DNA from 4 places in the Pseudocitrobacter cyperus genome. Region 4 is predicted to be linked to each of the others. Evidence: riboswitches for the same ligand, from Rfam matches in the RefSeq annotation. Region 4 holds a riboswitch; each other region holds the start of a gene.
What was found. A riboswitch is a leader RNA that binds a small molecule or an ion and turns the genes downstream of it on or off. The one in region 4 is predicted to bind thiamine pyrophosphate.
Positions count from the first base shown of each region.

Region 1: it holds a riboswitch for thiamine pyrophosphate, as region 4 does, so the genes downstream of both, thiB (thiamine ABC transporter substrate binding subunit) here and thiC (phosphomethylpyrimidine synthase ThiC) in region 4, are expected to answer to the same signal.
Region 2: it holds a riboswitch for thiamine pyrophosphate, as region 4 does, so the genes downstream of both, thiM (hydroxyethylthiazole kinase) here and thiC (phosphomethylpyrimidine synthase ThiC) in region 4, are expected to answer to the same signal.
Region 3: it holds a riboswitch for thiamine pyrophosphate, as region 4 does, so the genes downstream of both, tenA (thiaminase II) here and thiC (phosphomethylpyrimidine synthase ThiC) in region 4, are expected to answer to the same signal.

Region 1 is NZ_JAYMYY010000002.1:154,038-161,978, forward strand. It holds gene leuB (3-isopropylmalate dehydrogenase) at 1-452, shown strand, start outside; gene leuC (3-isopropylmalate dehydratase large subunit) at 455-1,855, shown strand; gene leuD (3-isopropylmalate dehydratase small subunit) at 1,866-2,471, shown strand; gene VSR74_RS09520 (hypothetical protein) at 2,657-2,863, opposite strand; gene VSR74_RS09525 (sugar efflux transporter) at 3,000-4,178, opposite strand; gene sgrT (glucose uptake inhibitor SgrT) at 4,264-4,416, opposite strand; gene sgrR (HTH-type transcriptional regulator SgrR) at 4,504-6,159, shown strand; TPP riboswitch at 6,196-6,287, shown strand; gene thiB (thiamine ABC transporter substrate binding subunit) at 6,318-7,301, shown strand; gene thiP (thiamine/thiamine pyrophosphate ABC transporter permease ThiP) at 7,277-7,941, shown strand, end outside.
Region 2 is NZ_JAYMYY010000004.1:249,866-257,806, reverse strand. It holds gene VSR74_RS15055 (ADP-ribosylglycohydrolase family protein) at 1-570, shown strand, start outside; gene VSR74_RS15050 (PfkB family carbohydrate kinase) at 567-1,523, shown strand; gene VSR74_RS15045 (GntR family transcriptional regulator) at 1,497-2,243, opposite strand; gene thiD (bifunctional hydroxymethylpyrimidine kinase/phosphomethylpyrimidine kinase) at 2,321-3,121, opposite strand; gene thiM (hydroxyethylthiazole kinase) at 3,118-3,903, opposite strand; TPP riboswitch at 3,938-4,034, opposite strand; gene VSR74_RS15030 (pYEATS domain-containing protein) at 4,100-5,977, opposite strand; gene VSR74_RS15025 (hypothetical protein) at 5,974-7,131, opposite strand; gene VSR74_RS15020 (alpha/beta fold hydrolase) at 7,140-7,941, opposite strand, start outside.
Region 3 is NZ_JAYMYY010000001.1:506,233-514,173, reverse strand. It holds gene mqo (malate dehydrogenase (quinone)) at 1-1,452, shown strand, start outside; gene VSR74_RS02510 (ABC transporter substrate-binding protein) at 1,499-2,449, opposite strand; gene VSR74_RS02505 (ABC transporter permease) at 2,460-3,212, opposite strand; gene VSR74_RS02500 (ABC transporter ATP-binding protein) at 3,209-3,949, opposite strand; gene tenA (thiaminase II) at 3,946-4,629, opposite strand; TPP riboswitch at 4,692-4,793, opposite strand; gene lysM (peptidoglycan-binding protein LysM) at 4,871-5,314, opposite strand; gene VSR74_RS02485 (glycoside hydrolase family 10 protein) at 5,375-6,703, opposite strand; gene VSR74_RS02480 (VF530 family protein) at 6,769-7,047, opposite strand; gene lysC (lysine-sensitive aspartokinase 3) at 7,147-7,941, opposite strand, start outside.
Region 4 is NZ_JAYMYY010000013.1:17,507-25,447, forward strand. It holds gene thiH (2-iminoacetate synthase ThiH) at 1-415, opposite strand, end outside; gene thiG (thiazole synthase) at 412-1,182, opposite strand; gene thiS (sulfur carrier protein ThiS) at 1,184-1,384, opposite strand; gene thiF (thiazole biosynthesis adenylyltransferase ThiF) at 1,368-2,120, opposite strand; gene thiE (thiamine phosphate synthase) at 2,113-2,748, opposite strand; gene thiC (phosphomethylpyrimidine synthase ThiC) at 2,748-4,643, opposite strand; TPP riboswitch at 4,729-4,838, opposite strand; gene rsd (sigma D regulator) at 4,889-5,377, opposite strand; gene nudC (NAD(+) diphosphatase) at 5,474-6,247, shown strand; gene hemE (uroporphyrinogen decarboxylase) at 6,291-7,355, shown strand; gene nfi (deoxyribonuclease V) at 7,365-7,941, shown strand, end outside.

The DNA.
Region 1 (7,941 bases), on a different contig from region 4:
GCGAATATGCAGACGTTGAACTGAACCATATGTACATCGACAACGCCACCATGCAGATGATCAAAGATCCGTCGCAGTTTGACGTGGTGCTGTGCTCCAACCTGTTCGGCGACATTCTCTCTGACGAATGCGCGATGATAACCGGCTCAATGGGCATGCTGCCTTCCGCCAGCCTGAATGAACAAGGTTTTGGCCTGTATGAACCCGCGGGCGGCTCTGCGCCGGATATCGCCGGGAAAAACATCGCCAACCCGATCGCCCAGATCCTGTCGCTGGCGCTGCTGCTGCGCTACAGCCTGGACGCGAACGACGCGGCGGATGCCATTGAAAACGCGATCAACCGTGCGCTGGAAGAAGGTATCCGCACCGGTGATTTGGCTCGCGGCGGCGCGGCGGTCAGTACCGATGAAATGGGCGATATTGTGGCCCGCTATATCGCTGAAGGGGTGTAATCATGGCAAAGACACTGTATGAAAAATTGTTCGATGCCCATGTGGTTTATGAAGCCCCCAGCGAAACGCCGCTGCTGTACATCGACCGTCACCTGGTGCATGAAGTGACGTCCCCACAGGCGTTTGATGGCCTGCGCGCGCACAATCGCCCGGTGCGTCAGCCGGGTAAAACCTTCGCCACCATGGATCACAACGTCTCAACGCAGACTAAAGATATCAATGCGTCCGGCGAGATGGCCCGCATTCAGATGCAGGAACTGATTAAAAACTGCAAAGCGTTTGGTGTAGAGCTTTATGATTTGAATCACCCATACCAGGGCATTGTGCACGTCATGGGGCCGGAACAGGGCATCACTCTGCCTGGCATGACGATTGTCTGCGGCGACTCTCACACCGCGACACACGGCGCATTTGGCGCACTGGCATTTGGCATCGGCACCTCCGAAGTGGAGCATGTGCTGGCGACGCAAACCCTGAAACAGGGTCGCGCCAAAACCATGAAGATTGAAGTCAAAGGCACCGCAGCACCAGGTATCACCGCGAAAGACATCGTGCTGGCGATTATCGGCAAAACCGGCAGCGCGGGCGGCACCGGCCATGTGGTCGAGTTCTGCGGCGACGCTATCCGTGCCCTGAGCATGGAAGGCCGCATGACCCTGTGCAACATGGCAATCGAAATGGGGGCGAAAGCGGGCCTGGTTGCGCCGGATGAAACCACCTTTAACTACGTCAAAGGTCGGCTGCATGCGCCAAAAGAGAAAGATTTTGACGACGCCGTCGCATACTGGAAAACCCTGCACACAGATGAAGGCGCTCAATTTGACGCAACCGTCACCCTGCAGGCCGAAGAGATTGCCCCGCAGGTGACCTGGGGGACTAACCCGGGCCAGGTGATTTCTGTGAATGACATCATTCCCGATCCGGCGTCATTTACCGATCCGGTTGAACGCGCATCAGCGGAAAAAGCGCTGGCCTATATGGGTCTGAAATCAGGCGTACCGCTGACGGAAGTAGCTGTCGATAAAGTATTTATTGGTTCCTGTACCAACTCACGCATCGAAGATTTGCGCGCGGCGGCGGAGATTGCCAAAGGGCGTAAAGTCGCGCCGGGCGTGCAGGCGCTGGTTGTGCCAGGCTCCGGCCCGGTAAAAGCGCAGGCGGAAGCGGAAGGGCTCGATAAGATCTTTATCGAAGCAGGCTTTGAGTGGCGCTTGCCGGGCTGCTCCATGTGCCTGGCGATGAACAACGACCGTCTGAACCCGGGCGAGCGCTGCGCATCCACCAGCAACCGTAACTTTGAAGGCCGTCAGGGCCGCGGCGGACGCACCCATCTGGTCAGCCCGGCAATGGCAGCAGCGGCAGCCGTTACCGGTCACTTCGCCGATATTCGCAGTCTGAAATAAGGAAACCATCATGGCAGAGAAATTTACCCAACATACCGGGCTGGTGGTTCCGCTGGACGCGGCGAACGTCGATACCGACGCCATCATTCCAAAGCAGTTTTTGCAGAAGGTAACGCGCACCGGTTTTGGCGCGCACCTGTTCAACGACTGGCGCTTCCTCGACGATAAAGGCGAACAGCCGAACCCGGAATTTGTGCTGAACTTCCCGGTTTATAAAGGCGCGTCGATTCTGCTGGCGCGAGAAAACTTTGGCTGTGGCTCCTCGCGTGAGCACGCCCCCTGGGCGCTGACCGATTACGGTTTTAAGGTGGTTATCGCCCCGAGCTTCGCTGATATTTTCTACGGCAACAGTTTTAACAATCAGTTGCTGCCGGTGACGCTGAGTGACGCACAGGTTGATGAACTGTTCGCGCTGGTGCAGGCGAATCCGGGCATCACCTTTGAGGTGGATCTGGAAGCGCAGGTGGTGAAAGCGGGCGATAAAACCTACAGCTTTAAGATTGATGACTTCCGCCGCCACTGCATGCTGAACGGCCTGGACAGCATCGGCCTGACGCTGCAACACGAAGACGCCATTTCGGCGTATGAGAATAAGCAGCCGGCGTTTATGCGCTAGTACTTCCCTGACGTAAGTAAAACCCGGTGAAAGAGCCGCACCGGGTTTTTATTTTATCTCTCAACGGGAAAGTCAGACGCATCAGATAGCGCCACGCAGGAGGCGGGTTCTCCGCCCACAATATCGCAATCACGATACTCTCCCCCGCTCTGCCTCACCGGAAAATGGCTGACATTTGATAGCCCTTAGCAGCCAGTGACATCTCCGCCAACGACCTGGCAATCCCGGTATTGCCCATTGCTTTGTTCAATCGGAAAATGGTTGGCATTGGCGAGCCCCGAACAGTGCGTGGCCTCCCCTCCACTCAGCATGCAGGAACGGTACGCCGCTTCGGCGCAGGAGATCGCCGAAATGGATATAACCAACGATAAAATCAGCAATTTATTCATCATCCTTCCTCTGGCTCATGTTTAAGCAATAGCCAGAGGATAAGGCATTTTCCTGCAGAAAAGTGGGCCGATACGACGATTCGGAATACATCAAGATAATGACAGCCAGCATCCTGCCTCCATGCAGGGCATACCTGAATCACACGTCTTTCACCCGGCTGGTCATAAACAGCGTCACCAGCGAAATCGCGGCAATTACCCAGTACACCATCCCGTGACCAAAACTCTGCGCGATGGCTCCCTGAATCACCCCCGCCAGAATCACGCCCGTTGATATGCTATTGGTAAACAGCGTTGTCGCTGACCCCGCGCGCCCCGGCATTAAATCCTGGAACCACAGCATGCCGATCCCGGCGACGATGCCAATGAACACCGCATTAAATAGCTGTAAAATCAGCAGTGCCGTTTCGCTGTGGAACAGAATCAACCCCACGTAGAACAGTACGCCAAAGGCTACCGATGTCACCATCATCCGCCGCTTGCCGAAGCGTTTAACGTAGTAGCCCGCAAGGATCATCGCCGGAATTTCCAGCCCGGCTGCGGTGCCCATCAGGATCCCTGCCAGTTTATCCGGCAGGCCGAGATCGCTGCTGATCCACAGCGGCATGTCGATGATATACATGGTGTTGCATGTCCACATCAGCGTTGAGGCGATAAACAGCATCCGCACGTTGGGATCTTTCCAGCCGCTGACCTGGGTGATTTCAACGTCCGCCGCCTGCTCAACACGCGCCACAGACGGCAGCATTAGCGTAATCATCGCCAGGCTGATGGCAAAAATCCCGGCGGCAATCGCGAACATCATCGTAAAGCCGTAATTCAGCGCCAGCATAAACGCCAGCGGCGGGCCAATTACCCACGCCAGAGAAAGCTGCGCACGCATCACCGAACTGAACATCACCACTTCCCGCGCCGAGCTGTCTGCATACTCACGCGCCAGTGCAAAAAGCTGTGGCATCGCGGCATTGGCGATAGACGCCAGCAGCACGCCGCAGGTGATCAAGGTTAAATAGTGACGATTGAAGGCGAACAGCAGCGCATTTCCCACCGCCATCAGGCAGCAGAACATAATCAACTTGCGACGATCGCCCTGACTGTCAGATCGTTTTGCCAGCCACAGGCTGACCAGGATCCCGGCGATAGCATTAACCGTATAAAACAGCCCCACCCAGAACGGCTGTGCGCCCACTTCCCGGCTGAGAAACAGACTGAGCGTCGGCGCCTGTAACGCCCCGGCAACGCCCATCATAAACGCCACCAGCATAAAGGCCGCGTAGACACCGTTGAGACGTCGTCCCATCGTCATAATCCAGAGCATGAGAGATCCTTTAGCGCACGAGAAATAAAAAAAGCCAGCAGATGATACCTGCTGGCAAATACTCAGTCACACATGATTTGGCGATTTAGTGTTCAGAGGTCGAGCGCGTAACCTCCCACTGCATCAGATCTTCAAGCATTTTGAGCCGCATCCCTGCCATCTGGCGGGCCAGCCAGCAAACATGGCGTGTCGCGTGAAAATAGCACTGATAGAACTGACGTGTGGTTGACCTCTTCATATTCACCTCCCCGCTTCATCGAAACTGATTATTGGCTTAATATAGGGATTAATAAATTGCTGAGTTTTTGTCAGGAGTTCCCCTTTTATGCCTTCTGGTCGACTGCAACAACAATTCATCCGGCTGTGGCAATGCTGCGATGGCAAGGCGCAGGAAACGACGCTGAACGAACTGGCGGAGCTACTGAGCTGTTCACGCCGCCACATGCGCACCCTGTTAAACACCATGGAAGAGCGCGGCTGGCTGACCTGGGAAGCCGAGGCCGGGCGCGGTAAACGGTCACGTTTAACCTTTCTCTATACCGGGCTGGCATTACAGCAGCAGCGGGCAGAAGACCTGCTGGAACAGGATCGCATCGACCAACTGGTGCAACTGGTTGGTGATAAATCGACGGTGCGGCAAATGCTGGTCTCGCATCTGGGGCGCAGCTTCCGCCAGGGGCGGCATATCCTGCGCGTCCTCTACTATCGCCCGATGCAAAATCTGTTGCCTGGCACGGCGTTACGCCGTTCAGAAACCCATATCGCCCGGCAGATTTTCAGCGCCCTGACGCGCATAAATGAGGAAAATGGGGAACTGGAAGCCGACATTGCGCACCACTGGAAGGAGATTTCCCCTTTGCACTGGCGCTTTTATTTGCGCCCAGGTATTCATTTTCATAATGGCCGCGAGCTGGAGATGGAAGACATTATCCGCTCGCTGGAGCGTATTAACGCTCTGCCGCTCTACTCCCATATCACGCAAATTGTCTCTCCCACCGCCTGGACGCTGGATATCCATCTCTCCCACGCCGACCGCTGGCTGCCGTGGTTGCTGGGCCATACACCGGCGATGATTTTACCGCGCGAATGGCCTTCACTCCCCCATTTCGCCCATCAGCCGATTGGTACCGGCCCTTATGCGGTAGTGCGCAATAATCAGAACCAGCTCAAAATACATGCCTTCGAAGAATACTTCGGGTTTCGCGCATTAATAGACGAAGTGAATGTTTGGGTACTCCCTGATGTAGCGGAAGATCTTAGCTGCGGGCTCACATTGCAGGGCACCACGCAAAGCGAGCAGGCCGTCGAAAGCCGTCTTGAAGAGGGCTGCTACTATCTGTTGTTCGACGCGCGTTCACCACGCGGCGCTAATCAGAATGTGCGCCGCTGGCTGAGTCACATACTTTCCCCGGCGAATGTGCTCTATCACGCCTCTGAACAGTATCAGCAGTACTGGTTCCCGGCCTACGGCATGCTGCCGCGCTGGCACCACGCACATAGAAAAATCAGCGAAAAACCCGCCGGGCTGGAACGCATTACGCTCGGTTTCTATCGCGACCACGTCGAACATCGGGTTATTGCCAGAATTATGGAAAAACTTCTGGCAGAACATAGCGTTAAACTGGAAATTCATGAAATCGATTATGACGAATGGCACAGCGGCGAGGTGGTCAGCGATGTGTGGCTTAACAGCGCTAATTTCACCATGCCGCTGGATTTCTCCCTGTTTGCCCACCTCTGTGAAGTGCCGCTTCTTCAGCGCTGCATCGCGCGCGACTGGCAGGGCGACATTCGTCAGTGGCATGCGGGTGAACTGGATCTCCCGACCTGGTGCCAGCAGCTACTGGAGCAGCAGGCGATTGTGCCGCTCATCCACCACTGGCTGCGCATCCAGGGGCAACGCAGTATGCGCGGGGTGCGAATGAACACGCTGGGCTGGTTCGACTTTAAATCCGCGTGGTTCGCTCCGCCGGATCCATAGCGCTTTTGATTTATTCACGTAATCATTACAATAGCGAGCTACTCAACGGGGTGCAGAAGTTTGCTGAGAGATACCCGTCGAACCTGATCCGGATAACGCCGGCGGAGGGATTTGAGGCCAACTCAAAATCCTTTGCCACCTGCTTACTGAGGTGCAAAGTGTTAAAAAAATGTCTGCCACTGCTGGCGCTTCTCGCCATGCCAGTTTTCGCCAAACCGGTGCTCACGGTTTACACCTATGACTCCTTCGCTGCCGACTGGGGCCCGGGCCCGGTGGTAAAAAAGGCCTTTGAAGCCGACTGTGACTGCGAGCTGAAATTCGTGGCTCTGGAAGATGGCGTTTCCCTGCTTAATCGCCTGCGCATGGAAGGGAAAAAAAGCAAAGCTGACGTAGTGCTGGGGCTCGATAACAATCTATTGCAAGCCGCCAGCCAGACAAAATTGTTCGCTAAAAGCGGCGTGCCGGTAAGCGCCGTTAACGTTCCCGGCGGCTGGAGCGATGACACCTTCGTGCCCTTCGATTATGGCTATTTCGCCTTTGTTTATGACAAAAACAAACTGAAAAACCCGCCGAAAAGCCTGAAAGAACTGGTTGAGAGCGATCAGAAATGGCGCGTGATTTATCAGGATCCGCGCACCAGCACACCGGGGCTTGGCCTGCTGCTGTGGATGCAAAAAGTCTACGGCGATGATGCTCCGCAAGCCTGGCAAAAACTGGCGGCAAAAACCGTCACCGTCACTAAAGGCTGGAGTGAAGCCTACGGCCTGTTCCTGAAAGGCGAGAGCGACCTGGTGCTGAGCTATACCACCTCCCCGGCGTATCATATTATCGAAGAGAAAAAAGACAACTACGCCGCCGCGCCGTTTGCCGAAGGGCACTATTTACAGGTAGAAGTGGCAGCGCGCACTGCCGCCAGCAAACAGCCGGAACTGGCAGAAAAATTCCTGAAATTTATGGTATCTCCGGCGTTCCAGCAGGCCATTCCGACCGGCAACTGGATGTATCCGGTGGCCGGAGTAACGCTGCCTGCGGGTTTTGATGCGCTCGCCAAACCGCAAACCGCGCTGGAATTTACTCCGCAGGAAGTGGCCGCAGAACGACAGAACTGGATTGCAGCATGGCAACGCGCCGTCAGCCGTTAATTCCCGGCTGGTTCTGGCCAGGCCTCACAGCGGCGGTGCTTATCGTCGCTGTGGCGCTGGCTGCGTTTCTGTCACTCTGGTTAAGCGCCCCGGAGGCAAGCTGGCATACGCTGCTGGCCGATAGCTATCTCTGGCATGTGGTGCGTTTCTCTTTCTGGCAGGCATTTCTCTCTGCGCTGCTGTCGGTTGTGCCTGCCATTTTCCTCGCCCGCGCACTCTATCGCCGCCGCTTTGCTGGCCGCGAACTGTTGCTGCGCCTGTGCGCAATGACGTTAATTCTCCCTGTTCTGGTCGCGGTATTCGGCATTCTGAGCGTTTACGGTCGCCAGGGTTGGCTGGCGCAGATTTTTGCCGCCCTGGGGCTGGAATGGCGCTTCTCGCCCTACGGCTTACAGGGCATTTTGCTGGCGCACGTCTTTTTCAATATGCCGATGGCGACGCGTCTGCTATTGCAGGCGCTGGAACAGATCCCCGGCGAACAACGTCAGCTTGCCGCCCAGCTCGGCATACGTGGGTTTAACTTCTTTCGCTTCGTGGAATGGCCGTGGTTACGTCGGCAAATCCTGCCCATCAGCGCGCTTATCTTTATGCTCTGCTTCGCCAGCTTCGCCACCGTGCTTTCACTGGGCGGCGGGCCGAA
Region 2 (7,941 bases), on a different contig from region 4:
ATAGGTAGCCTCGATCATTTTATTAATGAGGTCGCGCTCGCCTCCAGCCCGACGCATAAGTCCGATCTCGCGGTAGCCGGCGCGGTTGTCGTGGCGTGGGCGATTTCCCGCGCTATTGAGGGCGATGACTGGCAGAGCATTGCTGATTCACTGCCCCCAGTCGCCCGCCATGCACAGGAAAAACGTATCACCACATTCAGCGCCTCGCTCGCCGCACGGCTGGAGCTGGCGCTACATATCGTGCGCAACGCTGGCGGTACTGAATCCGCCAGCGAGCAGCTTTACCAGGTTGTCGGCGCAGGCACCAGCACCATCGAATCGATTCCCTGCGCTATCGCCATGGTTGAACTGGCACAGGGCGACCCAAACCGCTGCGCGATTTTGTGCGCCAACCTTGGCGGCGATACAGACACCATCGGCGCGATGGCCACCGCCATTTGTGGCGCTCTGGGCGGCATCTCGGCCATCGACCCGAAACTCAAACAACAACTGGATGACGTTAATCAGCTCGACTTCACCCGCTATGCCACCGCGCTCGCGCACTATCGCGAGCAACGGGAGGTATCATGACCCTGGCGCAGCAGTTAACCACCCTGGGCAACCAGCGGCCAATTACCGTCGTCGGCGCGGCGGTGATCGATGTGATTGCCGACGCTTATGCCCTTCCCTGGCGCGGTTGCGATATCGAACTGCAACAGCAGGGCGTCAACATTGGCGGCTGTGCGCTGAATATCGCCGTCGCCCTTAAACGGCTGGGCATGCAGGCCAGTAATGCGCTGCCGCTGGGTCAGGGCGTATGGGCAGAGATCATCCGCAATAATCTCTCCCGCGAAGGGTTAGTGAGTTGCCTTGATGATGTGCAGGGCGATAACGGCTGGTGCCTGGCGCTGGTTGAACCGGATGGCGAACGGACGTTTATGTCGTTCAGCGGCGTGGAAAATTTGTGGAATCCTGACTGGCTGGCGCAGCTTACTGTGGCGCCACACAGCCTGATTTCGCTTTCAGGTTATCAACTCTCCTCGCCCTGTGGCGAGGTGCTGGTGAGCTGGCTGGAAAGCTTAACCGGGGTGACGCCGTTTATTGATTTTGGCCCACGCATTGCCGATATTCCCGATGCATTAATGCAGCGGATTATGGCCTGCAAACCGATTATTTCCCTGAATCGTCAGGAGGCAGAGATTGCCGCTGCGCGCTTTAATTTACCAATGGAACCCCGGCAACTGGGATCAGCGTGGCTGGAGACGTTCGCCACACCGCTAATTGTACGGCACGATAAAGAGGGCGCATGGTATTTCAGTCAACAGGAACAGGGGCTGGTCGCCCCCTTCCCGGTCGTGGTTGCCGATACCATTGGCGCAGGAGATAGTCACGCCGGCGGCACGCTGGCTGGTCTGGCATCGGGCTGGACGCTAAGCGAATCGGTACGGCTGGGCAACGCGGTGGCATCCTGGGTCGTCGCTCATCGAGGCGGTGATTGCAGCCCAACCCGCGACGAACTACTCCTCGCACACAAAGACGTATAAATCACTGCGGCAGTGGCTGATGCTGTATTCAATCGGCCGCTGCTGCTGATCGAGCGCCACCTGTTTGATCACCAGAACGGGGATCTTTTCATCCATTTTGATATGCGACTGAAATTCAACATCTGGCATTCGGGCGCTGACGCGAGAGCATGTACGCTGTGGGAAAATATGCTGACTACGAAAATAGTCGTACAGAGAAATACCGATGGCATCAACATCATGGATTAACTGCGCAGGCACCCATGATTCTTCGATAGAGACCGCTTCATCATCCACATAGCGGATCCGCTTGAGAAGAAAAACATCACTTTGCGGGGCGACGGCCAGTTGTGTCGCCACCTCTTCCGGGCAGGGAACAACTCTTTTGTTAACCCATAGCGTGTCCGGCTTTTTGCCGCGCAGCACCACCTGCTGAGAGAAACCGCGCGCCTCTTTCAAAGAATATTCAAAAATATTATTGATTTGCGTACCATAGCCACGCGCTCGGGTCACTACGCCTTCATCCTCCAGCGTCTGCATCGCCTTGCGTACTGTAATGCGTGACACACCGGTTAACTGACTCAGGTCGCGCTCGCCGGGCAAAATATTGCCGTGCTCCAGCACACCGTTGCGCACGGCATTTTTTACCGTTTCAGCAAACTTAAGGTAGAGCGGCATATTATCGCCCGCGGCAATTCGCTCATTGAGCTGCGCAATCAACCGGGTATGTGCTTGTTCCATTTATCTTTCTCTGCAATAGGCCCCAGGCCAGTATAGCCCGGAAGAGTACGCTCTGGCAGAGGAAATAGCAGTGAACATTACCACCAGGCATGGAAATGGTGCACCGGGCCAATCCCGCTGCCGACCTCCAGCGTATCGGCCTGCGCCAGCGCGGCGGAGAGCCAGGTTTTAGCTTCCAGCACCGTGTCACCCCAACTGCGATGACGCGGACGTAGCGCCGCCAGCGCGGCAGAGAGCGTACAACCGGTACCGTGGGTGTTTTTAGTCTGTACGCGCGGCGCGGTAAAACGCTGTTCACCCTCGCGGGTAAAGAGCCAGTCAGGACTTTCGGCATCATCCAGATGACCGCCCTTCATCAACACGGCACCACACCCCATAGTCAGCAGCGCGCGTCCCTGTTCGAGCATCTCCCGTTCGTTGCGCGCATGGGGAACATCCAGCAACGCCGCGGCTTCCGGCAGGTTTGGCGTGATTAACGAGACCTGGGGCAGCAGGCGTTTACGCAGAGTTTCCACCGCTGCCGGGGATAACAGCGCATCGCCGCTTTTCGCCAGCATTACCGTATCCAGCACCACGTTTTCCACACGGTGGCGCTGCAAACGCTCCGCCACGGCTTCCACAATATCCGTTTCCGCCAGCATGCCGATTTTGGTGGTATCAATGCGCACATCGTTAAAGACTGAATCCAGTTGCGCCGCGACAAAATCGGGTTCAATACGGTAGACCGACTGCACTCCATGCGTATTTTGCGCCACCAGCGCCGTGATCACCGAACAGCCGTATGCGCCCAGCGCCGAGAACGTTTTCAGATCAGCCTGAATCCCCGCACCGCCGCTTGGGTCAGTACCGGCTATCGTTAATGCGTTAATCCGTTTCATGCCAGCGCCTCCCCGTTGAGTGCATACAGCGCATCGAGGAAAGCCGGGGTAAAACTGCCAGGCCCCTTCCCTGCGGCGGCCTGTGCGCCCGCCCGCTTCATAAAGGCGCAGGCGGCAGCAACATTATCGAGCCTGTCGCCCGGCAGCGCACAACTCGCGGCAACCACCGCCGATAGCGCGCATCCGGTTCCAACCACGCGAGTCATCAGCGGATCGCCGCCCGTAACGGCGACAACACGTTGACCATCAGTGATGTAATCCACTTCGCCCGTCACCGCCACAATGGTGTTGATCTGACGCGCCAGCGCCTGTGCGGCAGGCAGTGCCGCGGCCGCAGTGTCGGTTGTGTCCACGCCGCGCCCGCCCGCGCTGATTCCGGCAAGCGCCATAATTTCTGAGGCGTTAGCGCGAATAGCGGCAGGTTTTAACTTTAAAAGTTGCTGACAAAATTCCGTGCGCAGCGTCAACGCGCCCACCGCCACCGGGTCAAGCGCCCAGGGTTTGCCTGACTGGTTCGCACTCAGCGCGGCGGCATGCATTGCCTGCGCGCGCGGCTGAGTCAGCGTACCGACGTTTATCAACAGCGCATCGGCAATCGCAGAGAACTGCGCGGCTTCCTGCGCATCGATCACCATCGCGGGCGATGCCCCCAGGGCAAGCAGAACATTGGCGGTAAAGGTCTGCACGACATCGTTAGTCATACAGTGAACCAGGGGGGCGTGTTGGCGGAAAAGATGTAGCGAATGCGCAATTTGCGCGGGACTAAGCGGCTCTGCTTGCATGGTTTGCTCCTGCCAGGACGTTCAGAAGCAATGACCGGATGGTCTCTGACTTCCCTACGCTGGCATTATCCAGATCAGGTGGTACGGGTTTTTCTCAGCCTTCACAAAGAAGGGCACCCCGAGTCATTTAAAATCAGTGTCGATAGTAATGCCCGCAGATCGTCTTGTAAACGGCAAAAGCCCAACACCACGGGCATTAGCGCTCTTTTACGATTTTTGGCGCATCAGGAATGCTCGCGAGATCGATTTCAAGTTCATCCCCGGTTTTCGGCAACCATACCCCAACCGTGAAGCCGCCCCATACCTGCAGGCGCAATTGCGCTCTGCGCCCCCGGAAAGCGACTTTCATTATCGAAGGTGAAAAAGTAGGATGGAGCACAAACCACGCGAAATCGCCGAGCGCCACACGCTCTGCGCTATCTGCCTCAACGATCAGCGCAACGTTAACCCAGTTTTGTCGTTTCGAAGCCGAGAACGCCGCCGCGATCCGAAAACCGCCCTGCCTCGCTTCCCCGCCAAAACGCCCCTTGTTGGGATCATCATCCGGGCCTGGCGGGCGCCTGAACGCGGGGAGATCGATAGCGTCATCAGGGCCAACAGAGAACCAGGATGAGGAAGTCACCTTATCGTAATCTTCCGGGGGATGAGCCGGTGAGTTGTCCTTGCCGATGATCTCTATCTGGCCTGCACTTACCCTACCTTCGAATATGACGAGGGTATCCTGGGTGCGAAGCCTACCAGACGGATTCCTGTGGGGAACCAGCAGGTGATGTTCTTTTAATGCGGCCTGATCCCGGGCGAGCCATGTGAATGTAGGGCCCGCGCCCCGTTGCAGCGGAAGCTCCCTGTGCCAGCGATTATAAAGACGATAAAACCGCTTCACCGCGGGGGATATCTTCCCGCTACTGCTTTTAGCAAGGTAATCGGATATTCCTAAGGCCATCTCAGCAAACAACTGATTCGTATAGCGAAAATAGGGAGAGCCGGCAACCTGGGCTTGCGCCAGGTACGTAATTGCCTGCTCAACCGTCTTCTCCAGAGAGGCCGTCGACGCGTTGCTGGCCGTGCTCAGCGTCAGGCTGGCACGAATGACATGCGCCTCAAACGCCCAACTGGCGCGCTCAACCAGCGCGTCTGCCCAGGCAAGATCGATACTCTGAAATATGTCCGGAAAGCGAATCGCCAGCAGACCGACCAGCATTGCCCGCCAGGGATCCGCATCATCGCGCAGCAATGTCCAGCGATCGCTCAGGCCAGGAATATCATCACGAACAGCGGTAGCATCAGCCGAAGTCCCGGCGTCCAGGGTGCGGATGAGCGCCCGTAGACGTGGGTCGACAGGCAGAATACTAAGCTCGATATCTGCGGCTGAAAACGGTGGGGCGACAAGCACAATTTTCGTTCCTCCCTGATAGAGCGGAAGCAGACATCTCTCAATACGCACCCCCTCGCTGGAAGCCGAGAGCCTGACGCGCTGCCCGGCCCAGGGATTACGCAAGGGATCGGCAGGTATTTCGATTTCCAGCCGCCCGGGAAATAACGCCATACGCGATTGGCCGCTGAAGAGACCAAAGGTTTCACGCCCGTTTTTCTCCTCGGATAGTCCAATAGAAAGACGTATTTTCTTGCGGGAAATGTCAGGAGCAACATTCGATAAGTGTTCAGATACCAAATCACTTTCCCGGGAGCGACTGGCTGTCTCGCTCTCATCGGCATCAAATATCCTCCACATAGACTGAAGTTGCTGGTTCATCGATGGTGGGACTTCCGCTACCGTCTGCTGACTGGTCGAATCAAAAAAGCTCGTCTTACTGCCAGATGAAGAGAGCGCAGTAAACGAAGGCAGCACCACGCTGTTGACTCTCCCTTCTTCTACCTGAAACACAACAGATTGCGGCGATACGCCCGCCGGGCTTATCTCAGCCGAATAGATACCGGATTTCAGATCATCCTGCCGAAAGATACGATTGTCAGGCGTGGCGACCCAGTCGGCGATAGTTTCCCCCTCCCCGGTGATCCTGACCGTTCCAACCGATAAATCACCGGGAGCTTCGAAGTGCAGCGTTGTTTTCATGGCACAGTTACCCATTGATCAAACAAGGGCTCCTTGGGCTGGAGCAATAAGGTGTAGTGGTTATTGTCCCTGACGGCAATGGCATAAAGCGCCTCCAGCCCCGGCGGAACAGTCGTCGCCCACGCACCGGCATTTCCCGCCGCCCGAGTCTGTAACCACGGTGAAGCCGGGTCATTCTTCGGGCTGATGATGAAGGCATAATCCTGCATTCGCTCCGGCGGATCCGTGATGACAATAAGCGGCAACCTGAATTGGGTAGCGTCGGGAAAAACGACAGGAAGCATGTCCGTTTGAGCAACGGCGTAGTAAGGCTCAAACGGCAGGTCTTCCCAGTGCCCAAAGAAGACGCGACGCAGTGATTTCAGGTCGTCGAGGAGATCGCGACAACTGACGCTCCACCTGCCACGCCGCCATCGGGCCGACGATCCGCTCAGGCCTTTCAGCACGGCCTGAGTGAATCGCCCGAATCTGAGATCGCTGTCCGCTGCCTCGGCACCTTCATACGCCAGCGCCTTTTCCGCAGCCGCACAAAGGAGTGCGACACGATTGTGCGTCGCCCCCGCAGGGGAAACGTTGAAAAAGCGACAATCCTGTACTCTCCTTTCTAATTCCAGCTCGGGAACATATTCGCCACAGGAGTCCGAAAACATGACTGCGCTGGCGACCGTGGGCATTTTCCTGAGCGAATAGGCAAGAAGGCTGACATTGACGTGCGTCCAGATATTCCGGGCAGCTTTATTCAGATCGTCCAGAAACAGTATCGGCTGCTGGAGGTGAGAAGCGCCATGCCCACAGCAATAAAAAAACGCAGTACACCCCTCGTCAGAGAGTCGTTCGATCCACTTTTCCCCCCTGTCCATAACGTTACTGTAATTTGCTGCGTCGACGGGGCCTTGCGTCCAGGCGTATCTGTTTTCCCCCGGAGCCGGGTCTGATATTAATACTTCCAGCGTTGCGAGAGGTGCTGCCAGCCTGTCCTTGTTGTCGACGAGCCAGTCACACATGAGTTTGGCACTGTCTGCGGCGCTGGGGATATCAGGAACGCCTCGAAGCTTTTCATAGACCCCCTGCGCAGCAGCAGGATAATGCCCAACGCCGATGACGAAAGCATGGGTCTTTGGGCCGACAATGGGACGATCCAGTATTAGCGTCATTGAAAACCTCACAGAACCTGTAATGCCTGAAGGCGCACGCGTGAACGGGCGTAAAATTGTGGTCGTTGAAAATATTTAGAATGTGCTTCCGCGACGCCAGTAATGGAATTGAATACCAGATCCTCCACGCCCTGGAACAGGGGTTTTGCTTTGAATGCTAAAGGATCAATGGGGTCGAAAACATTAAGCCAGTGTTTTACGCAATCGGGTTTACGGATGAGTGGGTTTTTAGCCAGCACATCGAGTGACATAAATAAACCGGGCTGTGAACCGACCGTTAAAAGCGCATCAATCTTGAGATCTGCGGGCAGACCTGCCGCTGCCGGTTCAATCAACATATCGACGAGGATGACCCCGCCCATACTGTGCCCGATAACCACGAGGGGGCCCTTTTCCGCTTTTGCCGCCTCATAAGCGCTGATCAATGCCTGGCCTATTTCATTGCGAATGTCATTTCGCCGCGACCCATTTTTGAGATAGACAAAGACGTCACCGAAGAATTGCCCGATCGCAGGAGAGAGTTTGCCCCGAACAGCGCCAAAACCAAGCGTTGAGGCTGCATTGCGCACACGGTCAGTTGCATTTTCAACGGCCTCCTGGATACTGCTGATAATGCCAAAAGGGTTAGCAGGACTCTCTTTTTTCAACTGGCTGGCAAGGGTACCAGGGCTGAGATCACCGGCAAATACGCTGCTGGCCGTTTCTGTCGCAATCAGTTTCGTTGCCCTGCGAAAGACGGAGATCTCCTCCGGGGTGAACTCGGCGCAATTCTGCTCTGCTTTATCAGCAATTTCGGAGCAAATTGCATCC
Region 3 (7,941 bases), on a different contig from region 4:
GCGCTGGAATCCTCTAATGGATGGAATAACGCCGGAACCGGCCACTCCGCGAATATGGAGCTGAACTACACGCCTGAGCGCGCAGATGGCTCCATCGACGTGAGTAAAGCGCTGGATATTAATGAGCAGTTCATGATCTCTCGTCAGTTCTGGACGGCGCAGGTAAAACGAGGTGTTTTACGCGAACCTCACTCATTCATTAATTCCACGCCGCATATGAGTTTTGTCTGGGGCGATACCAACGTTAATTATTTGCAGAAACGTTACGATGCGCTGCAAAAAACGACCCTGTTCCAGGGGATGAAATTCTCCACCGATCATCAACAGATTCAGCAGTGGGCTCCACTGGTGATGAAAGGGCGTGACCCACAGCAGAAAGTGGCGGCCACCTGGACGCCAGCCGGTACTGATGTGAACTATGGCGAAATTACCCGTCAACTTATCGGTAGCCTGAAAAAAAGCCCGAATTTCTCTTTGCAAACGTCATCTGAAGTTACTGAGTTTAAACGCAATGGTGATAACTCCTGGCATGTAACCATCAAAGACGTGAATAGCGGTAAAGAACATGCGATTGACGCAAAATATGTCTTTATCGGTGCTGGCGGCGGGGCGCTGAAATTGCTGCAAAAAACCGGCATTGCTGAAGCTGATAATTATGCGGGTTTCCCGGTCGGCGGCTCTTTCCTGATGACGGAAAACCCGGCGATCACCAAAGAGCATTTGCAGAAAGTGTATGGCCAGGCCTCGGTAGGCGCACCGCCGATGTCCGTACCGCACATCGATGCGCGTTTTATTGATGGTAAACGCGTGGTGCTGTTCGGGCCGTTTGCAACGTTCTCCACCAAATTCCTGAAAAATGGCTCGTTCTTCGATCTGTTGAGCACTACAACTACCAGTAACGTGATGCCGATGACACACGTCGGGCTGGATAATTTTGATCTGGTGAAATATCTGATAAGCCAGGTGATGCTCAGTGATGATGACCGCTTTGCGGCGCTGAAAGAGTATTATCCGCAGGCGCGCAAAGAGGACTGGAAACTGATTCAGGCCGGCCAGCGTGTACAGATCATCAAAAAAGATGCTGATAAAGGCGGCGTACTGAAGCTGGGTACTGAAGTGGTATTGGATGAGCAACGCACTATCTCCGCATTGCTCGGGGCTTCTCCTGGCGCATCTACCGCCGCGCCGATCACGCTGAACGTGATCAAGAAGATGTTCCCGGCGCAGTTTAACTCAGAACAGTGGCAGCAAAAGATTCACGCCATTGTCCCAAGCTACGGCCAGAAACTGAACGGTAATAGCGCGCTGACCCAGCAGGTCTGGGATGATACAGCGGCAACGCTGCAACTGGTTAAACCGCCAGTGATTCAAATGACGACGCCTGCAAGTGACAACGTCACGCAAGAGGCGAAACAACCCGAAGCCTCAGCGCAGCACGACATGGCGCTGTAAATGATTGCCGGATGGCGGTAAATTGCGCCATCCGACAAAAGATAACTTACTCAGTAACCCCGGTGGCATATTGCTCAACCGGGGTTATTTTTTTAATCAGCTTGTTATCAAATAAGAACTGCTCGTAGTGCGCGTAGCGTGCTTTATCAAGCTTTGCCGGGTTCTGGGTAAACAGTGGCAACGTTTTCATCCAGGCTTGCCGATTTAGTTCGGTGTTCAGCTCCGGGTGCTCACTGGCAAAGGTATTCCAGCTTTCCTGCGGATGTGCGTGCAGGTAATCACTGCCTTTTTTCAGCGCGGCGAGGAATTTTTTAATCTTCGGTTCATTTATGGCCTCTTTATGTGCCACCAGAATCAGCTCATCGTAGGCAGGAACGCCATAATCCTCGACGTTAAAGACCACAGGATCTTTCCCCTGTAGCTTGATTTCAAGCGCTTCGATATTGCGATAACCTCCAATCACCGCATCCACTTTTCCGGTCAGCAGGGCACTGGTAAGCTGGAAATTGACGTTGATCAGTTTGACGGCCTCTGCGGGGGTATTGACATGTTTCAGCATGGTATCAAGCGTTGCTTGCTCAATGCCGCTTACCGAATATCCCACGCTTTTGCCTTTTAAATCCGCCGGTGATTTGATGTTTTTATCCAGCGCTATCACCGTGTTCAGCGGCGTATTGATCAGTGCCCCCACGCGCATCAGCGGTAAACCCTGATCGGCAAAGAAATGCAGTTGCGGCTGATAGGTGATAGCCAGATCGGCCTGCTTTGCCGCCACCAGTCGTGGGGGGAGTGCAGGGTCTGACGGGGGAATAATCGTCACTTCCAGCCCCTCGTCTTTAAACGCGCCAATCTGCTGTGCCACCATAATAGGGGCATGATCCGGATTGATATACCAGTCCAGCACCAGCGAAACTTTTTCCAGCGCCCATGCATTCTGTGTAACAAGGTTGCTGGCCAGCAGGACAGCAAGAGCGGGTTTAATCCTGTTTTTCGTCATTTGTCGTTTCTCAATGGTTATCCGGCACCCAGTAAATCAGGCGGCGAAGCAGGGTATCAATGGCCATCCACAGGGAGATGGTCAGCAGAATCAATATTAATAAGGCGGCGAAACAGATATCGCTTTGCATACGCGCATTGGCATTTAGCATCACATAGCCAAGCCCTTCAGCCGAGCCGACCCATTCACCAATAATGGCGCCGATGGGGGCGACGGCAGCGGCCATGCGCAGCCCGGAGCCGAAAGCAGGAAGGGCGGCCATCAGTTGAACATGGCGTAGCAACGCCCAACGCGAGGCTCCCAGGGTACGGGCAAGATCCAGATAATCACCGCTAACCCGCCGCAGGCCATCGAACAGCGCGGATGTCACCGGGAAGAAGATAATTAATACCGCCATCGTCACTTTGGCGCTCATCCCGAAGCCAAACCACAGCACCAGTAAAGGGGCGAGGGCAAAGACAGGGATCGCCTGACTGGTTAACACCACTGGCATAACCCAGCGCTGAAGGCGGGGAGAAAAGACCATACAGAGCGCCAGTATCGCCCCCAGCAGCACGCCGATGACCAAACCGCTGGCGATTTCAGAAAGAGTAATCAGCGTGTGCCACCCCAGATAGCGGGCGTTATCGTGAAGCGCCTGGATCACCGCGACGGGGGACGGGAGCAGAAAAGCAGGAATATCTCCCAGCGTCGCCAGCCACCACAAACCGATTAGCCCAATAAACAGGGTTAACCCGCGCCAGATACGTGAAAGAACGCTCATTGTGTGCTCCTGGTTAACAATCTCATCAGGGCACTCTGACTCTGGATGACCGCAGGGTCATCAATCTGGCGTGGCGGAGATCCGTCGGGCGAGTTCGTATCATCAATTCCACCCGGATGTTGCGATAGCACAAGGATCTTATGGCTGAGGCGACATGCTTCCGCAGGATCGTGCGTAATCAGTAGCACGGTACGATCGGCCAGAAGTTCTGCGGCCATTGTCTGAATGGTTGCCCGGGTAATGGCATCCAGCGCTGAAAAGGGTTCATCCATCAGCACGATGGGTTGTTGCTCGTAGAGGGTTCGTGCAATCGCGGCGCGCTGGCGCATCCCGCCAGAAAGCGTTTCAGGGAGTGATGCGCCGCAGCCGCTCAGCCCCACGCGCTCCAGCAGATATTGCGCACGCTCACGGTCAGCTTTTTCGCCGCGCAGACGTGAACCGAGACACACATTCTGTTCAATCGTCAGCCACGGATAGAGCAAATCGCGTTGCCCCATCCAGGCGATCCGCCCGCTTAGTGGGCGACCTTTGTCATCCGTTACTGTGCCTGACGTAGGGGACAGCAGCCCGGCGACGATACGCAGCAGACTGGTTTTTCCCGCACCGCTCGCGCCCAATAAAGAGACAAAACGTCCCGCCGGAATGTCGATATTGAGCTTTTCAAATACCGTTTTAGCCCCATAGCGTAACGTTAAATCAGCCACTCTGATGGCCGGTGATGTATTCACATCCATCATGATTTGGCATCCAGCCCCATCTGCCAGAATGCGCCTTCCAGTCGGGTTGCGGTGGTAAAAAGCGTAGTCAGTTCGGCGAAACGGCTGTCGCCGCCGCGTTGCTGCGCCAGGGTTTCGAACAGGGTCAGTGATGACTGAACACCGGCAAGATAGCTTTCATCACCGTAGTTGCGGATCCACGGGCCGTAAGGGTTGCCCTCGAAAACTGTCGCGGGGTCATTCAGAAGGCGCAGACCGATTTCGGCATAGCCCGCAACGCAGGGCATCAGGACGGTAAGCAGATCCAGCACATCGCCGGAATGGCCGACATCCAGTACATAGCGAGTGTAATTGATGGTCTCTGCGGCCTCTTCGACCTGGATGATATCCGATTCCGATAATCCCCATTGCTGGCAGTAACTGAGATGCAGGGGAAGTTCATTCAGAATGGCGTTCAACGATGCGCTTGCGGCACGCATCTGTGCAGGCGTTTGCAGCTTACTCACCAGCAAAGCATAGGCACGAGCGAAATGAATTAAAAACAGATAATCCTGGGTCAGATAACGGCGGAACGCAGGCTCAGGCAGAGTGCCCGCGCCAAGTTGCTGCACAAAATCATGGGCGACATAACCGCGCCAGTGGCTACCTGCCTGCTGGCGAAGGCGTCCGTAAAGACCGCTTTCAAACATCGATAAAGACATGGGACCTCCAGTAATGAGTGGAGATCCGGGCGCAATGAGGGAAGAACAGGAATGGCTGTACAGAAAAATGGCTAACCCGTCCCTTCGCTGGCATGACCCAGATCAGGTTCTAAGGGTTCGGCTTACGCCATCTCAGCCCATTCTGGACACCCCTCGGACAGGAGGTTTTATACGATATTTCGCTTGTGAATACAACGAGAGAGGAGGCTTACCGGGTAGCTCTCCCGGTAAGCGGGGGGTATCAGATTTTAGGAATACGTAAAGTTTGGCCAGGATAGATTTTATCCGGGTGGGAGAGCATAGGGCGGTTGGCTTCAAAAATGGCGTTATACTTATTGGCATCGCCATAAACCGACTTTGAAATGGCGCTCAGCGTATCACCGGATTTCACAGTGTAGTACGTCGCTTCATCGGAAGTATCCGCCGCCTTAATGTTATTCTCAACTTCACTGACGCCCGCGACGTTACCGATCGCCACCTGGATTTTCTCTTTCTGTTCCTGGGTTAAGCCATCGCCAGTGACGCTGGCTTTGCCATCGACCACGGTGACCTGAACCTTATCCGCGCCAGGAATGTTAAGTTTCTTCAGGTGCTCCATCACTTTTTCACCCTGATCCTGATGCGTATCCGTCAGCTTATCCCACAGTTTTTCACCAGCTTCTTTCACGAAGTTAAACAGTCCCATATCCTTTCTCCAGTAAAGAATGTCAGGGTAAGCATAGCAGAGGGTTATCGATTCCGTGCATTAGTGTCCCCAGCGAGTTTTGAGGTAGTTCACGGCCTGACGCGTTTGTGGCTGATTAAGATTATCTTCCCGGAACAGGATGGTGCCGTTGATACCGGGAATCGATTCGTTTAAATCGATCTGTTTGCTCAGTTCCGGCACACCGCCATTAATCGCCCAGTCGGGCTCTTTCCTGGAGGGTTCTCCGACTTTGTAAAGCGCCACCCCGATGTATAGCCGCGTATTGGTGGGTTTAACGACGTCTGCCCACCATTTAGCCAGCACATCATAACGGGCTGCATCCCGGGCGAACGGCCAGTATAGCTGCGGGGCGATGTAATCCAGCAGACCCAGTTTCACCCACTGGCGTGTATCGGCAAAGGACTCATCATAAGCCGCCGCCCCGCGCGTATCTGAGCCTAACGGATCGTGAGAGCGGTTACGCCAGACGCCCGCCGGGCTTACGCCGAACTCAACGCCAGGTTTCAGTTGCTTAATGGTGTGTGAAACCTGCTCAATCAGGCTCTGCGTATTGTGACGACGCCAGTCCGCTTTCGAGGCATATTGCTGCCCGTATGTGCGCCATGTCTGGTTATCATTCAGCGCAGAACCGGGGGTTTCCGTATAGAAATAATCATCAAATTGCACGCCATCAACGGGATAGTTTGTCACCACTTCCGCCACAATGCTGGTTATCCAGTCACGGACTTCAGGAATACCGGGGTCGAGCACAAAACGGTCGCTGGAGGTGCGGATCCAGTCACGATGCAAAACAAAGATACTGGCCGGCTGCTGCGACAATGTGCGATTAAGCTCCGCCACCGTCGAGGGTTTGGTATTTGTCGTCACCCGATAGGGGTTGAACCACGCGTGGACTTTCATGCCGCGCTTATGCGCTTCATCCAGCATAAACTGCAGGGGGTCGTAACCGGGGTTTTCGCCAATTTTGCCGGTTAACGTATCGGACCAGGGCAAAATTTTTGATGGCCATAGGGCAGTTCCGTCTGGCTTGACCTGGAAAAACACGGTGTTAATACCGAGCTGTTTAAGATTGTCCAGCTTGGCGGTGAGCGCTTCTTTCTGTTTATTAATACGAATGGCCGGGCTACTGATATTCACGGTGTTAACCGGAGGCCAGTCGAGGCGAGAGACCGTCGCCAGCCAAACGCCGCGCATCGGTTCACTGTTTTGTGGTGACTTCACCGAAGGCTGTGATTGATTGCCAGAGGGTGTAACCAGCGAACTCGGCGGTTTAGAAGAGCAACTGACAACAAGTAAAGCGGCGGCAACCAGGGTGCCAATTTTTTTAACCTGAGTGACCGGGGAGACGCCCCGCAAAGAGATGATCATAAACGCCTGTTTTCTACTAGTCCCTTGAGTGGCGATATTCTCTTACGATTTGCGGGGGAAGGGAATCAGATCTTATCGTCACGTCCCTGCAACCACGGGTTAAACGTGGGTTCGGGAGCGGTGTTATCTTCCAGTGAATCGAGATAAAGCGCTTCAACTTCTGCGCGAGCCCACGGGGTGCGTCGCAAAAATTTGAGACTGGATTTCACACTGGGATCTTTTTTGAAGCAGTTAATGTTGACCCGTTTAGCCAGTTGTTCCCAACCATAGCGGGCAACAAGAGCATTTATCTGCATCTCGAGCGTAACGCCGTGTAAAGGATCGTTGGAGCGGTGAGTTGTCATGAGGCGTCCGGTAGTGAAGTGCGACCTGGAAGCGGGGAAGGTTACAAGAAACTTGCTGCTTCAGCAATGAACAGGGGCGCGTTAGCGCCCCAATGCGTCTTACTCAAACAGCCTGCGGTGCAGTTCAATGACGGCGCTATCGGCGGATTCCCCCGGTAACAAGACGCTCAGATGATTATCTGAAGCGCCATGGCAAATCATGCGCACTGCATGATCGGCAAGGCCGCTAAATGCGTCCCGGCATACGCCTGTTTCCTGGTGAAGTTGGTTGCCAATCAGCGTAACAAGGGCCAGACCGGTTTCAATTTCAACCCGACAGTGAGAGGAGAGTGCCGTCAGCAGCGAAGTGGTCAGCGTGTGGTCTTCCCCGGACGTCGACCCCGTGGAGTCGAGCGCCAGTGCAACGCTATTCTCGGAAGTGGTAAGCAGATCCACCGCAACCTCATGGTTGGCCAGAATGGCAAACATTTCGGCAAAGAATGCGTAGGCGGGCTGTTCGTGTAGGCTGTGCAGTCTCAGCAGAGTTTGCTTACGGCGAACGGCAATGGCGCGATAGCGTGGCGGGTTTTCTGTTTCCCGACGCACCAGCGTGCCGCCTGCTGCCGTGTTCTTACTGGAGCCGACAAATACCGGAATATTTTTTCGCATCGCCGGTAAAAGCGTTGCCGGATGGAGCACTTTGGCGCCAAAGGCGGCCATATCGCTGGCTTCAGAAAACGAGATGTGGTCGATGCGCTGAGCCTGGTTCACGATACGCGGGTCAGTGGTGTAGATGCCTGCGACGTCAGTCCAGATATCTACACGCGCAGCCTGCAATGCTTCGCCAAGAAGAGACGCGGTGTAGTCGCTGCCGCCGCGGCCAAGCGTCGTCGTATGACCCGCATCATCGCTGCC
Region 4 (7,941 bases):
CCATCCCGACCTTATTTTGATGCTCGCCAGTCACCAGTAGCAGATGCTCGAAATTCATCGCGCGGATGGCGGCGCACTCCCTGGCGATTTCGGCCTCGTCCAGCGTCTTGCGCTTGATGTGGTTACTCATCGAGAAACCGCAGTAGGTACAGTCGTTGGCGCACAGATTCGAGAGATACAGTGGAACGTAAAAGCTGACGGTGTTGCCGAAGCGCTGACGGGTGAGTTGCTGTGCCCGCTGCGCCAGCGGTTCAAGATAATCGGCGGCGGCGGGGGAGAGCAGCGCCATCATATCGTCGCGCGTCAGATGGCGGGCGGCCAGCGCGCGCTCAACGTCAGCAGCGGTTTTGCTGCTGATTTTCAGGCGCAGATCGTCCCAGTTGAGTTCACGCCAGCGATCGCTAAAGGTATTCATGCACTGGCCTCCAGAAAACCGGTTAACGGGCTGGTGGCGATGGCATGAGTGCTGCGTGAACCCGGAACGGCCTGTCGCGCCAGGATACCGGCATCGACCGCCATGCGAAACGCGTGTGCCATCAGCACGGGATCATCAGCCACTGCGATAGCCGTGTTCACCAGAACCGCGTCGGCGCCCATTTCCAGCGCCTGTGCCGCGTGGCTCGGCACGCCAATTCCTGCATCGACCACCACCGGAACATTCGCCTGCGCAATGATAATCTCTAACATTGCGCGGGTTTCCAGCCCCTGATTGGAACCAATGGGCGCGCCCAGCGGCATCACGGCGGCGCATCCCGCTTCTTCAAGACGCTTACACAGCACCGGATCTGCGCCGCAATAGGGCAGCACCACAAAACCCTCTTTCACCAGTAGTTCAGCGGCTTTCAGGGTTTCGATCGGGTCGGGCAACAGCCAGCGTGCGTCAGGGTGAATTTCCAGCTTCAGCCAGTTTGTCCCCAGCGCTTCCCGGGCTAACTGCGCGGCGAATACCGCTTCTTCCGCCGTTTTCGCGCCGGAGGTATTCGGCAACAGCGTGACGCCCGCTTCGCGCAGCGGTTGCAGAATGGCATCGTTATTCTGGCGTAAATCGACGCGCTTCATTGCCAGCGTGACCAACTGACTACCCGATGCGCGAATCGCATCGACCATCATCTTCGATGAGGCGAATTTTCCGGTACCCGTAAATAAATGAGAATCAAAGATTTTATCGGCAATACGTAACATGTCAGCCCCCGGCTATAACCTGGAAAAGCAGGATCTGATCGCCGTCCTGCACAATGTGATGTTCCCAACGCTCGCGCGGCAGGATTTGCTGATTGAGCGCCAGCGCGACGCCCGGTTTTAACTGTTCCAGTTTGGTGAGCAGGGCGGTGACGGAGAGTCCTTCCGCGCACTGCATGGGTTCGTCATTAAACTGAATCTGCATGGCGACCTCCACAAACCGGGCAGCCCGCCGCGCGATGCAGCGCCAGGTTTCTCCACTGGTGCGCGCGGGCGTCAAACAGACGTAAGGTATTGCTGGTGGGCATACCGCTTAACAGCTTGATGGCTTCCAGCGCCTGCAATGTCCCCATTACGCCAACCACCGGGCCGACGACGCCTGCTGTGCGGCAGTTGCGCTCTGGTTCGGCATCGTCCGGCCACAGACAACGGTAACAGCCTTGCGTCCACGGCGGCGTCAGTACCATTATCTGCCCGCCGAACCCTACCGCGCTTGCGGTGATCAGCGGCGTGTTCAGCGCCACACAGGCGGCGTTAATCGCCTGGCGCGTTGCCATGTTATCGGTGCAATCGAGCACCAGATCCACTTCTTGTACCGCCTGCCTGAGCGCATCGCCCGCCAGCCGCTGGGTGAGCGTTGTGAGAGTGATATCCGGGTTTAATGCGGCCAGTCGCTCGCGTGTCGCATCCGCTTTGGCGCGGGCGATGTCGTGCGTGGTAAACGTAATCTGACGGTGAAGATTGCTGAGATGGACTTCGTCATCGTCGGCAAGCACTAATGTGCCGACGCCCGCGCCGGCAAGATAGAGCGCCGCAGGCGCGCCCAACCCGCCGAGCCCGACGATAAGCACCCGGCTGGCGAGCAATTTTTGCTGGCCCTCCACGGCGATATCCTCCAGTAACATCTGGCGGCTGTAGCGCATGAAATCGCGATCATTCATCGCCCACTCCTGCCAGCGCCAGTAGCTTTGCGGTGGCGTCGCGCCAGTCTGCGGCCTGCGTAATCGCACTCACGACAGCGATGCTGCCGACGCCGGTCGCCAGCACCGCTGGGGCGCGTTCAAGGCTGATACCGCCAATGGCAACCGTCGGGTAATCTCCCAGCCGTGAGATATGTACGGCGAGTTGCTCCACCCCCTGCGGCGCGGAAGGCATCTGCTTGGTTTGCGTGGGGAATACGTGGCCAAGGGCGATGTAGGAAGGCTGCGCCGCCAGCGCGACGTCAATTTCCATATCATCATGGGTCGACACGCCAAGCCGTAAGTTGGCTGCGCGAATCGCATCGAGATCGGTCGTTTCCAGATCTTCCTGCCCCAGATGCACGCCATAAGCCTGGTGTTTAATCGCCAGACGCCAGTAGTCATTAATAAACAAACGCGCGTTATAGCGCCGACCCAACGCGATGGCGGCGATGACATCAGCCTCTACCTCATCATCCTGCTTATCTTTTATGCGTAGCTGGATTGTGCGCACACCGGCTTCCAGCAAACGTGCGATCCACTCCACGCTATCGACAACGGGATAGAGACCTAAACGGAAAGGAACCGGGGGAAAATGGGGCTGATACATTATTGATTCTCCTGAGGGATATAAATTTCGCCACCCCGGGCGCGGAACTGCCCGGACATCCCGGCCATGCCATCCTCCACGGCTTGTTGCGCTGCGTAATCGCGCACTTCCTGGGTGATTTTCATGGAACAGAATTTGGGGCCGCACATGGAGCAGAAATGAGCAACCTTGCCAGATTCCTGCGGCAGTGTTTCATCGTGATACGCACGGGCGGTGAAGGGGTCGAGGGCGAGGTTGAACTGATCTTCCCAGCGAAATTCAAAGCGCGCTTTCGACATGGCGTTATCGCGAATTTGCGCGCCGGGATGGCCTTTTGCCAGGTCTGCCGCATGGGCGGCTATCTTATATGTGATAAGCCCTTGTTTTACGTCTTCTTTGTTGGGTAAGCCAAGGTGCTCTTTTGGCGTCACATAACAGAGCATGGCGCAGCCGAACCAGCCAATCATTGCCGCGCCAATCCCGGAGGTGAAATGGTCGTAACCAGGGGCAATGTCGGTGGTGAGCGGCCCGAGTGTATAAAAAGGCGCTTCGTGGCAGTGTTCCAGCTCTTCAGTCATATTGCGGCGGATCATCTGCATTGGCACATGGCCGGGGCCTTCAATCATCACCTGTACGTCATACTCCCAGGCGATTTTCGTCAGCTCACCCAGGGTATGCAGTTCGGCAAATTGAGCTTCATCGTTAGCATCCTGAATGGAGCCCGGGCGCAGGCCGTCGCCCAGTGACAGCGAGACATCATAGGCCGCACAGATTTCACAGATTTCGCGGAAGTGCTGATAGAGGAAGTTTTCCTGATGATGCGACAGGCACCATTTCGCCATGATCGATCCGCCGCGTGACACAATCCCCGTCAGGCGTTTGGCGGTCATCGGCACGTAGCGCAGCAGTACGCCCGCATGAATGGTAAAGTAGTCGACGCCCTGTTCCGCCTGCTCCAGCAGTGTGTCGCGGAACGCTTCCCAGGTGAGATCTTCAGCGATCCCGTTGACCTTCTCCAGCGCCTGGTAGATCGGTACTGTGCCAATCGGTACCGGGCTGTTGCGCAGGATCCACTCGCGGGTTTCATGGATGTAGCGACCCGTTGAGAGATCCATCACCGTATCGGCTCCCCAGCGTGTCGCCCACACCAGTTTTTCCACCTCCTCCTCAATAGAGGAGGTGACTGCCGAGTTGCCAATATTGGCGTTCACCTTCACCAGGAAGTTGCGCCCGATGATCATCGGTTCTGATTCCGGATGATTAATATTGGCCGGGATTATCGCCCGACCAGCCGCCACTTCGGCGCGCACGAACTCAGGCGTAATATTTGGCGGCAGCAACGTACCGAAACTTTGCCCCGGATGCTGCTGACGCAGCGCTTCGCTGCGAATACGCTCGCGCCCCATGTTTTCGCGCAGGGCGATGAACTCCATCTCCGGGGTGATTACCCCCCGGCGCGCATAGTGCAGTTGGGTGACGCGTTTGCCGGGTCGCGCACGTTTTGGTGTCAGCAGGCCGGTGAAGCGCAGCGCATCGAGAAACTCATCTGCCAGGCGTGACTGGGTATAGGCGGAGCTGCGCGCTGTTAACGTTTCGCTATCTGCACGCGCATCAATCCATGGCTGGCGAAGTTTTGCCAGCCCCTGGCGAACATCAATCGTTTCTGCCGGGTCGCCGTAGGGGCCAGATGTATCGTAAACCGGAATCGCTTCGTTCTCTTCGAACTGCGGGTTCTCTTTGCTTCCGCCGATGAGCGTCGGGCTTAGCTGGATCTCGCGCATGGGGACGCGCACGCCAGCCTGTGAGCCTGTAAGATAAATACGGCGCGAGTTAGGGAAAGCAGTGCCTTCCAGAGTATGAATAAAGCGTTGAGCCTGTTCGCGTTGTTCGCGGCGGGTTAGTTTTGTTGTAGACATAGCGCATACCAGATTGAAAGGATATGGCTTGTCAGACGACGGATGGAGTAATGGCTGCACAGCGCCCGTGAAGGCAAAGGCATAAAACTAAATTACTCTTGTTCCCTTCGCAGGTATTAGCCTGATCAGGTTCCGCGGATCCCGAATTAACGGTCTCAGCCTGTGCTTTCACACGTGGCACTCCGACAAGATGTAGCCCCTCTAAAGGGGCAATGAATGTAAACTACGCGTTAATGCGTAAAATCTCAAGCGGGACGTTTGATCCCGCCATTCTCGTGCATTGCATCCAGCACAAGCATAATTAGCTTATCTTCGAGTTCAAAACGCGCCTCCAGCGCTTCGCCGATATCCGACAACGCCTGTTGAAATTCAAAGCAATTATCGTGATCGATGGCCGTCTCCAGGCTGGAGTCGTAGTATTCCATAATTAACTGGGTATTGGCTTCCAGCCTGGGCCAGATTTTGGTGGCGGTTAAAAGCGCATTGTCGCCTTCCAATTTATGGAGAATGCGTTCATAAATACTGAAGTGACAGGAGGAGAGGTAGTCCACCAGTCGCTGACAAAAATCATCCAGTGCTTTTTCATTCAGCCGTATAAACGATTCTTTGCCAGGCTTAATCCCAATCAGGTTGGAATAAGCGACAAGCAATTGCTTGCGTATGTTGAGCCAGCGGTCGACCAGTTTGTTACTGCCTCCAACATGCTCCGTCAGGCTTTCGAGCTGGTTTAACATGTGATTGACTCCGCACAAGTGGGTTTAAAGACTGCGCACTAAGATGTAACGATAATGTAAATAACATGCCAGTGAAGCAAAGGTAGTGCAATAGATATGGATCGTATAATTGAAAAATTAGACATCGGCTGGTGGGTCGTCAGCCATGAGCAAAAATTATGGTTGCCGGGCGGTGAATTACCCTGGGGCGAAGCGGGAAATTTCGATCTTGCGGGGCAACGCGCGCTGCGGATTGGTGAATGGCAAGGCTCGCCGGTGTGGCTGATTCAGCAACCACGTCGCCATGATATGGGCTCGCTGCGGCAAATTCTCGACCAGGATGCGGGCCTGTTTCAACTGGCCGGGCGTGGCGTGCAGTTAGCGGAGTTCTACCGCTCGCATAAATTCTGCGGCTACTGCGGGCATACCATGCACCCGAGTAAAACCGAGTGGGCAATGCTCTGCGGCCACTGCCGCCAACGCTACTACCCGCAAATCGCCCCCTGCATTATCGTCGCTATCCGCCGTGATGATTCCATTCTGCTGGCCCAACATACCCGTCATCGCAATGGCATACATACCGTACTGGCCGGGTTTGTCGAAGTGGGCGAAACGCTCGAGCAGGCCGTCGCGCGTGAAGTGATGGAGGAGAGCAGTATAAAAATCAAAAACCTGCGTTATGTCACTTCCCAGCCATGGCCATTCCCGCAATCGCTGATGACCGCGTTTATGGCCGAATATGACAGCGGCGATATCGCGATCGACCCGAAAGAGCTGCTGGAAGCTAACTGGTATCGCTATGACGATTTACCGCTTTTGCCGCCGCCAGGAACCGTCGCACGTCGGCTTATCGAAGACACTGTCGCACTCTGCCGGGCAGAGTATGAGTGACACTCATGTTACACTGGCGTGAAAGAGCTCAAGGAATGGAAAAATGACCGAACTTAAAAACGATCGTTACCTGCGTGCGCTGCTGCGTCAGCCTGTAGATGTCACCCCTGTCTGGATGATGCGCCAGGCGGGCCGCTATTTACCGGAGTATAAAGCCACCCGTGCTCAGGCCGGGGATTTTATGTCCCTGTGCAAAAATGCCGAACTGGCCTGTGAGGTAACGCTGCAACCGCTGCGCCGTTACCCGCTGGATGCGGCTATTCTGTTCTCCGATATTCTGACCATCCCGGATGCGATGGGACTCGGGCTCTATTTTGAAGCGGGTGAAGGCCCACGCTTTACCTCACCGATTACCAGTAAAGCGGATGTCGATAAGCTGCCGATCCCTGATCCAGAAGGTGAACTGGGTTACGTGATGAACGCGGTGCGCACGATCCGCCGCGAACTGAAAGGCGAAGTGCCGCTGATTGGTTTCTCCGGCAGCCCGTGGACGCTGGCGACCTATATGGTCGAAGGCGGCAGTAGCAAAGCGTTTACCGTTATCAAAAAGATGATGTATGCCGAACCGCAAACGCTGCATCTGTTGCTCGATAAGCTGGCGAAAAGCGTCACCCTCTACCTGAATGCGCAGATTGAAGCTGGCGCGCAGTCGGTGATGATTTTCGACACCTGGGGCGGCGTGCTCACCGGGCGCGACTACCAACAGTTCTCGCTCTACTACATGCACAAAATTGTCGATGGCCTGCTGCGTGAAAACGACGGTCGCCGTGTGCCGGTGACGCTGTTCACCAAAGGCGGTGGGCAGTGGCTGGAAGCGATGGCGGAAACCGGCTGTGATGCGTTGGGTCTCGACTGGACAACCGACATTGCCGATGCGCGTCGCCGCGTGGGCCATAAAGTGGCGCTGCAGGGCAATATGGATCCATCCATGCTTTACGCACAGCCTGTGCGCATCGAGGAAGAAGTGGCGACTATTCTGGCAGGCTTCGGCAAGGGCGAAGGCCACGTCTTTAACCTCGGTCACGGCATCCATCAGGATGTGCCGCCGGAACACGCCGGGGCGTTTGTTGAGGCGGTACACCGTCTCTCTGTACCTTATCATCAGTAAGGAGTGATTATGGATCTCGCGTCGCTACGCGCTCAGCAAATTGAACTCGCCTCTTCTGTGATCCGTGAGGATCGCCTGGATAAAGATCCACCGGATCTGATCGCAGGGGCTGATGTCGGTTTTGAGCAGGGTGGTGAAGTGACGCGAGCGGCGATGGTGCTGTTGAAATATCCCTCGCTTGAGCTGGTGGAGTATCAGGTGGCGCGCATTGCGACCACCATGCCCTACATTCCCGGCTTCCTGTCATTTCGTGAATACCCGGCGCTGCTGGCGGTGTGGGAAAAGCTGTCGCAAAAGCCGGATATGGTGTTTGTCGATGGTCACGGTATCTCGCATCCGCGCCGTCTGGGCGTTGCCAGCCATTTTGGTCTGCTGGTGGATGTGCCGACGATTGGCGTGGCGAAAAAACGGCTGTGTGGGAAGTTTGAGCCGCTTGGCAGCGAACCCGGGGCGTTAGCGCCGTTGATGGATAAAGGCGAACAACTGGCGTGGGTGTGGCGCAGTAAAGCGCGTTGTAATCCGTTGTTTATTGCCACGGGACATCGGGTGAGCACCGATAGCGCTCTGGCATGGGTGCAACGCTGTA